DNA from 3 places in the Pilosibacter fragilis genome. Region 3 is predicted to be linked to each of the others. Evidence: a T-box and tRNA genes for the amino acid it is inferred to sense, from the RefSeq annotation. Region 3 holds a T-box; the other regions hold tRNA genes.

Region 1 (3,281 bases), on a different contig from region 3:
CCATCTAAAAACGCGTCAAGATCAGTGTCGATCAGGTTCTCCGCGTCGATACTCTCCCCGTTGTAGGTGATCGTCACCTTCCACGGATATTCTTTTTCAATAGCGGCCTTCGCCTCACTTCTCGTCATTCCCTTTAAGGAAATTCCGTTTACGCTGATATCGGATGCCTGGAATGTGGATTCCTCGATGGCACTGGCCTCCGTCTCTTTTCCATGGCTCTTTCCGCCGGAAAAGATCCGGATCACGCCCGCGATCAGCACGACGCAGATCACCGCTCCGCCGATCATGATCCGCCGTCTCATAATGAGCTTTCTCTTCCTGCGCTGTGCCCGGATCCACGCCGGGGAATGCTGGCGGTAATCGTCCCGATATTCTCTCTGTCTGTTTGTGTTTCTCTTTTCCATATTTCTTCAACTTTCCGGAAAATTAGAATCGTTTTCCATGCTTATGTCAACATAGTTACAGGGTCCGCATCAAATGATGCCGAACCCTGATGTATACAATGCTCATCGTACACTGCTGTACGCTTCTCGGATACTCACTCATTATATCGGTCTGTCAAACCATTGTCAAGAATCCCGGAGGTCTATTTGTATCTCATATTATCCGAGGAATCCCAGATGCTCCAGCAGGATCTTGATCCCCATGAGTATCAGGATCACTCCGCCGGCCAGCTCCGCCCTCGACTTATATTTCATCCCAAATACATTACCGACCTTTACCCCGATTGCTGACAGGACAAAGGTCGTACAGCCGATAAAGGTCACCGCCCAGACGATATTTACATGGAGAAATGCGAAGGTGACTCCCACGGCGAGGGCATCAATACTCGTCGCAACCGCCAGCGCCAGCATGGTCTTCACATCAAAGCTCGCGCTGACCTCTTCCTCTTCGTCCTCCCTGGATTCTTTGATCATGCTTGATCCAATGATCCCGAGAAGCACAAAGGCGATCCAGTGGTCGATCTGGGTGATCATGGATTCAAACTGGCTTCCCAGAAGATAGCCAAGTGCCGGCATCAGCGCCTGAAATCCGCCAAAATAAGCGCCGCAGAGCAACGCATGCTTCGGTTCCATTTTCGTCACCGACAAGCCCTTACAGACAGACACCGCGAAGGCGTCCATCGACAGCCCCACAGCCAGGATAAACAATTCCAGAAGCCCCATAGATCATTTCCTCCAAATTTTATTTCTTGTTGATCTTCCCACCAGTAAGAAGCCCGCAAATGCATAAAAAAAGAGACCCCCTCTGTCTTTTCCCGACAGATAAGTCTCATCATTTAAAGTAAAACCAGGATCATTTCCAGTATGTTGGCCTTACTGCGCCAGTGGCGCCGACTACTCCCCTATTCTGGTAGTTATTCGATTCGTAATTCTAAAGAAGAATGCGGATGAAGGGATTTGAACCCCCACGGTTGCCCGCCAGCTCCTAAGGCTGGTGCGTCTGCCAGTTCCGCCACATCCGCATGATCTCCGATAGAATCTCATTATAGCGTGTTTGAAAAGAATTGTCAATTACGCTTTTGTTTAATTTTCCGCGCAAGTTTCCCACAGTTACAACGGTATCATACGGAATTTTCAGTTCAGAAAATTCCTACCCATGAAAAGTAACTTTCCACCGACTGACGCCCTAAAATATTCTTATCTACCGCGGCATTTTCTTCTCTTCCTCATCGTAGTCATCCAGGAAATTATACGTCCAGTCTCCCTTGTGATAGCCGATGACCGTTTTTAAATTAATATTGTGGACACTGTTGAAGATGTTCATGTCGATGGTATCGCAGCGCTTCCTGAGCTCCGCGATCAGCTCCTTCATCTCGTCGCGCTTCGATCCCTTTTCGCCGCCGCATGTCGCGCAGCGCTCGGTGAAGCGGCAGGCGCACTGAATAAAGTGAAGGTTGTTGTAATCCCTCCAGGCCTTGATGTCCGCCTCGCGGACCATGTACATCGGGCGGATCAGCTCCATGCCCTCGAAGTTCTTGCTGTGGAGCTTCGGCATCATCGTCTCGACTTTTCCGCTGTACAGCATGCCCATGAGCGTCGTCTCGATCACGTCATCGAAATGATGCCCCAATGCGATCTTATTGCAGCCAAGCTCCTTCGCGTGGGAGTAAAGGTAACCGCGGCGCATTCTCGCACAGAGATAGCACGGACTCTTATCCACGTCAGCGACAATATTGAAGATATCGCTTTCAAACACATTGATCGGGATGCCGAGAAGCTTCGCGTTGTTTAAGATGATATTCCAGTTGTCCTCGTTGTAGCCCGGATTCATCACAAGGAATACGAGGTCGAATTTTACCTTGCCGTGAAGCTGCAGCTCCTGTAAAAGCTTCGCCATCAGCATCGAGTCTTTTCCGCCGGAAATGCAGACCGCGATCTTATCGCCTTCCTTAATTAACTCGTAGTCATGGACTCCCTTTGTGAACCGTCTCCAGATGGACTTGCGGTATTTCGTGATGATGCTGCGCTCGATGGCTTTCGTCCGCTCCGTGACCTCTTCCTCGTTCATGACCATCATGGATAAGGACAGGCGCAGGAAGGAACGGTATCCGCCCTCCACGCTTCCGGCATCAAAGCCCGCATCGCTCATAAGCTCTGCAACGTAAAGACTCTTATTTCCGGTGTGACAGAGTACCCATACCGGCTTGTCCTTCGGGATCGCCGCGAGAAGCTTTCCCACATTCACGCCCTCTTCCCAGGCTTTTCCATCGCCGATGGTGCCGGATTCCAGATCCGCCTCTTCCGGATTCTCCAGATATTCCACCAGCTTGTCCTCCGGGATATTTAAGGCGGCGTCCATGGACCCCTTTTTGTATTCCTCCGCCGGACGGATGTCAATGATCGTCCGGTCAAAGGTTCTTCCATTGATCAGCTCTGCGGCTGTAATCGTTTTAATCATTCTTTTTCTATTCTCCGTTTACGGCCGTCTCCGGGTGCCGGGGTGCCGTCACTGTTTCTATAGGAAGAAAATCCCTGTATTTTCAAGGAGTTTCCGATTTTATACAACGGTTGACATGATAACATAAGGAAAAAAAGCTGTCAATCTGTATCTTTGCAGTTCTTTATTTTCCCATGATGTCCTGCAGCATATAGACTCTATTGAACGGGAATGAGAAGTAATATCCGTCCGCAAAATCTTCCACCATCTTCATGACTTCCTTCGCGAGCTGGATTCCCGCTGCCTCGCCTTCCTTGCGGTTCGCTTTCTCCGGGTATCTGGCAACGATCTCGTCCGTCACGTTGACGCCTGCGATCTCATTTTTCATGAACATGGCATTT
Region 2 (3,281 bases), on a different contig from region 3:
CGCCCTCATTCCTGATCCCCTCGCCGAATCTCGCTGCGATGGACTTGAACTCCAGACGCTTCATGCATTCGTAAGCTTCCGGCGTGTAGAGATTCTCCAGCTTCGCGTCCGCCATGGAAAACTCAATGGGGGCATCGACACAGATCCTTGCAAGCTTCAGGGAAAGCTCCGCAAGATCTCTGTGCTCCTCCAGCGCCTTTTTCGCGCGGGGCGGTTTCACCTCGTCGAGATGGGTATAGATGTTTTCCAGATTTTGATACTGCACAATGAGGCTTGTCGCCGTCTTCTCACCGATGGACGGAACCCCCGGGATATTGTCAGACTGGTCGCCCATCAGGGCCTTCACCTCGATAAACTGCTCCGGTGTTACCTGGTACTCCCGGATCACGTCCTCCGGGTAATAGTTGTGTACTTCTGTGGTTCCACGGCTTGTCTTCGGAAGACAGATCCGGATATGGGTATCGGAAAGCTGTAAAAGATCCCGGTCTCCGGAGAGGATCGTCACCTCATATCCGTCTTTCTGCTCACGTTTCGCGATGGTTCCAAGGATATCGTCCGCCTCATATCCCTCTTTTGTGAGGATCGGAACACCCATGGCCGTCAGAACTTCCTTCATAAGCGGTAGCTGCTCGTGAAGCTCCTCCGGCATCGGTTTTCTTGTTCCCTTGTAGGCGTCGAACATCTTATGTCGGAAGGTCGGCGCTTTTAAGTCAAAGGCCACCGCCAGGTAGTCCGCTTTCTCCTCATCGAGAACCTTGAATAAGATATTTAAAAAACCATAGACCGCGTTCGTGTGGAGACCTTCCGAGTTTGTCAGGTTCGGCACTCCGTAGAACGCGCGGTTTAAGATGCTATGACCGTCGATCAGTACAAGTTTTTCCATGTTCACTCCTGTTTTCGATAATATTTAAAAGGATCTGTGATGATCCGTCAGACATCTCTTTATAGAAATCCAAACGTATTCCAGATCCGAAGCTGCAAAAGGATCATGACGATCAGAGCCATTCCAGTCAGCGTTGAGACTGCATAGGTTGTGATCTGAAACATGGAAATATGGCGCAGCGAACGGTAGGATTCTGCGACCTTTCGTTTCAGATCTCCCACGATATCGTATGTTCCATCCGCTTCATCCAGCTTTTTTAAACCCACATCCACCATATAGTGGATCTCCAGCTCCTCCCGGCAGTTCTCACAGGTATGGATATGGTCAAGAAAGTCTTCCAGTTCAGTCGGGGACAGTTCATCCTTCATATACGGGACCACCATTTTTTCTGCTTCCACACAGGTCATGGAACACGCCTCCTCTTATCAGAATTTCCTTTTATGCAAAAAAGACACGACCATCGTGAGAAAGTCATGTCTTTTCGTTTCTGCCGGCGGCCGGACTTGAACCGGCACGAAGTTACCCCCGTCAGATTTTGAGTCTGATGCGTCTGCCATTCCGCCACGCCGGCATATCTTCGCGGCTGTGTATTTCAACAGCCGCATATAATTCTATCATAAGAACATGAAAATTGCAAGGAGATTTTAGTGGTGGAACAGACGAATACCGGTGAATGCCATCGCCATTCTGTATTTATTGCACACATCGATCACATTGTCGTCACGGACAGATCCACCCGGCTGTGCGATATACTTTACGCCGCTCTTGTGGGCACGTTCGATATTGTCACCGAACGGGAAGAAGGCGTCAGAGCCGAGGGCCACATCCTGCATCTTGTCGAGCCATGCGCGTTTTTCCTCTTTTGTGAATACCGGCGGTTTTTCGGTGAATACTTTCTGCCACTCACCGTCTGCGAGAACATCCATATACTCGTCCCCGATATAAACGTCAATGGCGTTGTCGCGGTCCGCACGTTTGATCTTGTCGATAAACGGAAGGTTTAATACCTGCGGAGCCTGACGGAGAAACCAGTTGTCAGCCTTCTGGCCCGCGAGACGTGTGCAGTGGACACGGGACTGCTGGCCTGCGCCGATGCCGATGGCCTGTCCGCCCTTCACATAGCAGACAGAATTGGACTGCGTGTATTTTAAGGTGATCAGGGAGATCATAAGGTCGATCTTTGCGGAATCCGGGATCTCCTTGTTCTCTGTCACAACGTTTGATAAGAGATCCTTATCGATCTTTAAGTTGTTTCTTCCCTGCTCGAAGGTCACGCCAAATACCTGTTTGTGCTCGATCGGTGCCGGAACGTAGGACGGATCGATCTGGATCACATTGTATTTGCCGTTCTTTTTCTGTTTTAAGATCTCAAGAGCTTCCGGCTCATAGCCAGGAGCAATCACACCGTCGGAAACCTCACGCTTGATGAGTTTTGCGGTGTCAACGTCGCAGACATCGGAGAGGGAGATAAAATCACCGAAGGAGGACATGCGGTCCGCACCTCTCGCTCTCGCGTAAGCGGATGCAAGCGGGGAGAGATCGCCGAGGTCATCCACCCAGTAGATCTTTCTTAAAACTTCATCCATCGGAAGTCCCACAGCGGCGCCTGCCGGAGAAACATGTTTGAAGGAGGTTGCTGCCGGAAGTCCGGTCGCCTCTTTTAATTCCTTTACAAGCTGCCAGCCGTTTAAGGCATCGAGAAGGTTGATGTAGCCAGGTTTTCCGTTTAATACGGTGATCGGGAGATCACTTCCGTCTTCCATGTACACACGGGACGGCTTCTGGTTCGGGTTGCAGCCGTATTTTAATTCCATTTCATTCATGATTTCTTTTGCTCCTTTTGATATGGAAATGATTTCGTTTTATGGGATCAGTGATTTTTATTTACGATTCTTGTCTCGTACTTTCCTGTCTCGATATCGATGAATCGTACAAAAAGGGAAACCTTGTTGTCTTCGTTCAGGTTCTCCCATACATTCGCTGTGAAGCTGTCGATATCGCCTTCGATCGCCACGCGCTTCGGCTCGCCCTCAAAGCTCGGGAGCGGGTTTCCGTCGTTCATGTAGGTGTGGATAAAACGTCCTTCTCCATTTACCGGTTTTTCATACGCGTAGGTAAAGCGGCTGCAGCTCTCCGGATTTCCGTCACTGCTCTTTAAGATGGACATTGCAAAGTTGTACTTTCCGTTTTCGATGTGCATGATCCCGGAGATGCGCGGAGTGTAGTTCGGGCCGTCCGGCTCAAACTCGCGGCAGCGCAAGGACTGCTCGAAGGTCTGCTGGCGGTCCATTCCCTCGTAGATCGTATCGGTCTGGTCGCCGTTTGTCACGATGGTCTTATTTCCGAGAACGCGCACCGGGGCGTAGATAATGAGGCTCGGGTCCTCGAGCTTTGACGG
Region 3 (3,281 bases):
CGTAATCTCTTACAAGATCATCCGGGGAAACGACATTTCCTTTTGACTTACTCATCTTGATACCGTTCTTGCCGGTGATCATACCCTGGTTGAACAGTTTCTTAAACGGCTCGTCAAAATCTACCACTCCGATATCATATAAGAACTTCGTGTAGAATCTGGAGTACAGGAGGTGAAGGACAGCATGCTCAACACCGCCGATATACATATCTACCGGAAGGTACTTGTCTGCTTTCTCTTTGGAGACGAGTTCCTTGTCATTCTTGTTATCCACATAACGTAAGAAGTACCAGGAAGAACCAGCCCACTGCGGCATGGTGTTTGTCTCACGTTTTGCCGGTGCGCCGCAGCACGGGCATGTCGTGTTGACCCAGGAATCGATCGCCGCAAGCGGGGACTCACCGGTACCGGTCGGCTGATAGCTCTCAACCTCCGGAAGCTTTAACGGAAGCTGATCCTCCGGGACCGGAACATTTCCGCACTTCGGGCAGTGAACGATCGGGATCGGCTCGCCCCAGTAACGCTGACGGGAGAATACCCAGTCACGGAGCTTGTAGTTCACAGTCTTCTTACCGATACCCATCTTCTCGATGATGTGCGGAGCTTCTTTCTTTAATACGGAGGATTCCATGCCGTTCCACTCACCGGAGTTGATCATAGTTCCCTTCGCGTCTGTGTAAGCTTCTGTCATATTCTCAATCTCTTTGCCGTCCTGAGCGATGACCTGAATGATCGGGAGACCGAATTTCTTTGCGAATTCGAAGTCACGGTCATCATGGGCAGGTACGCACATGATAGCGCCGGTACCGTAATCAGCAAGTACATAGTCGGACAGCCAGATCGGAACCTCTTTTCCGTTTAACGGGTTGATTGCGTAGGAACCCGTAAATACGCCTGTCTTTTCCTTGCCCTGGAGACGGTCTACGTTGGACTTCATGGAAGCGTCGAAGATGTACTTCTCTACTGCTTCTCTTGTCTCGTCTGTCGCCAGCTCTTTTGCGAGCTTGTGCTCCGGGGAGAGAACCATGAAGGTCGCGCCGTGGAGCGTATCCGGTCTTGTTGTGTAGACAGTGATCTTCTCGTCGCGTCCCTTTACCGGGAACTCAACTTCTGCACCGTAGGATTTACCGATCCAGTCTGTCTGCATCTTTTTAACCTTCTCCGGCCAGTCGAGCTTGTCGAGGTCGTCTAAGAGGCGGTCTGCGTACGCTGTGATCTTTAACATCCACTGGCGGAGGTTCTTCTTTGTAACCGGTGTGCCGCAGCGCTCGCAGCAGCCGTTTACGACTTCCTCGTTCGCAAGACCTGTCTTACAGGACGGGCACCAGTTAATCGGGAATTCCTTCTCGTATGCGAGTCCTTTTTTGAACATCTGTACGAAGATCCACTGGGTCCATTTATAGAAGGACGGATCTGTCGTGTTTACTTCCATATCCCAGTCATAGAGTGCTGCGATCTGGTTGATCTGGCGTTTGATATTTTTGATATTTGACGCTGTGGAGATTGCCGGATGAACCCCCATCTTGATCGCATAGTTCTCAGCCGGAAGGCCGAACGCATCCCAGCCCATCGGGTGGATCACATATTTTCCCTTTAATAACTGATAACGGCTCCATACATCGGAGATTACATAACCTCTCCAGTGACCTACATGAAGTCCGCTGCCGGACGGATACGGGAACATATCCAGACAGTAATACTTCTCTTTCTTTCCATCATTGACATTGATCGGATTCTTTTCCCAGTTCTCACGCCACTTGCTCTCAATGGCGGTGTGGTTATACTGTGCCATGACGCTTTTCTCCTCCATTTCATATCGTTGAAGGCGGTGCAAAAATACGCTCCGCGGATTTCGCCCGCCGCCGCTGCATTTACCGGAATCCGGGAACTCCCAGACCCTGTTCGATTGCCTGACCGCTTTTCCGGTTTCCGGGCAACAAAAAAGTCCCTCTATCTCTATCATAATTTTATAGAGACGTGGGGGACTTAGATTCTCACGCGGTACCACTCTATTTCATACAGGGCTTTCACCCGTATGCACTCATTTTCCGATAACGGCGGAAACCGGCAATGCCTATCTGAGGATATCCGCAGACAGCGTTTCGTTTTCCCGCTGCTCTGCCCGCTCTTTCAGCATGCTGCTCCGAGGCGAGTTCGGAAAGCTTCTGGACTCTGCCTCGCACCGCCCGGCAGTTCTCTGTACCCCGTCTTCTCTCTTACTGTTCCTCTTCGACGCATTTTAACTCAATAAATTTACCATAGAATCCCGGTTCTGTCAAGGTGTCATGCATGGTTCGATTCTATCAGGAATGCGCTCCTGCCGGAAAACCGGTTGACTTTTTGAGAGTTCTTATATAGTATGGAAGGACAGGTCTCAACCTGAATTTTATCAGAAAAAGCGGCATTGCAGCATTTTTTCATCTGCCCGCCGCAAAAATACAAGGGGGATATCCATGGAATACATCCATAATCTGATCTGGCTCTGCCCGCTCCTCTTCATTGCGGGATTTATCGACTCTATCGCCGGAGGAGGCGGCCTGATCGCACTTCCGGCTTATATGATGTGCGGAATGCCGATCTACTATGTTTACGGCTGCAACAAGTTCCAGTGCGCCTTCGGAAGCACCGTGGCGGCATGGAAATACTTTAAAAACGGCTGTCTCGACCTTAAGATCACGCTGATCAGCGCAGTGACCTCGTTCCTCTGCTCCATGCTCGGAACAAGGATCATCTTTTACCTCAAAGAGGAACAGATCCGCTCGATGTTAATGGTACTGCTTCCACTCACCGCGGTCCTCGTGATCTTTATGAAGAACGCCTGGAACTATACCGATACAAAAAAGCCGCTGATCCTGCCGAATGTACTCCGCGCCCTCTTTATCGGAATGACCATCGGCCTTTACGACAGCCTCTACGGACCGGGCGGCGGCACAATCGCCATGCTGCTCTTCACGTTTCTTTTAAAATACGATGTCCGCACTGCCTCCGGAAACGCGAAGCTCACATTGATCGTTTCCAACTACACAGCGCTTCTCTCCTATATCCTTTCCGGAAATGTGTTCTACATGATCGCGATCCCGTGTGCCGTAAGCAACGTTCTCGGAAACTATATCGGTGCCGGCTTCGCCATCAAAAACGGTGCGAAGATCATCCGGCCGGTGATGATCTGCGTAGTGACGGTGCTGATCGTGAAAATTGTTCTTGGAAAGTAAAACAAGTGAAAACACGTTTCGCGAGTTTCCCCTTGTTATCGCGACATTCGCCAAGGTCTCACGCATGCG

The links. The T-box of region 3 lies ahead of leuS (leucine--tRNA ligase). A T-box ahead of a tRNA ligase gene usually reads a tRNA of that ligase, here a tRNA-Leu.
Region 1: it encodes a tRNA-Leu, which carries the amino acid that the T-box ahead of leuS (leucine--tRNA ligase) is inferred to sense. The anticodon was not compared.
Region 2: it encodes a tRNA-Leu, which carries the amino acid that the T-box ahead of leuS (leucine--tRNA ligase) is inferred to sense. The anticodon was not compared.

What each region holds. Positions count from the first base shown of each region.
Region 1 covers NZ_JAVYJB010000009.1:25,754-29,034, reverse strand. The annotation lists gene ABCW45_RS10045 (VanW family protein) at 1-404, opposite strand, end outside; gene ABCW45_RS10040 (manganese efflux pump MntP) at 603-1,166, opposite strand; tRNA gene ABCW45_RS10035 (tRNA-Leu) at 1,386-1,465, opposite strand; gene ABCW45_RS10030 (PP-loop family protein) at 1,645-2,901, opposite strand; gene ABCW45_RS10025 (bifunctional homocysteine S-methyltransferase/methylenetetrahydrofolate reductase) at 3,065-3,281, opposite strand, start outside.
Region 2 covers NZ_JAVYJB010000034.1:7,787-11,067, forward strand. The annotation lists gene polA (DNA polymerase I) at 1-883, opposite strand, end outside; gene ABCW45_RS17120 (anti-sigma factor family protein) at 943-1,290, opposite strand; tRNA gene ABCW45_RS17125 (tRNA-Leu) at 1,372-1,454, opposite strand; gene ABCW45_RS17130 (phosphoribosylaminoimidazolecarboxamide formyltransferase) at 1,528-2,706, opposite strand; gene ABCW45_RS17135 (IMP cyclohydrolase) at 2,754-3,281, opposite strand, start outside.
Region 3 covers NZ_JAVYJB010000007.1:63,545-66,825, reverse strand. The annotation lists gene leuS (leucine--tRNA ligase) at 1-1,792, opposite strand, end outside; T-box leader at 1,969-2,242, opposite strand; gene ABCW45_RS08570 (sulfite exporter TauE/SafE family protein) at 2,454-3,212, shown strand.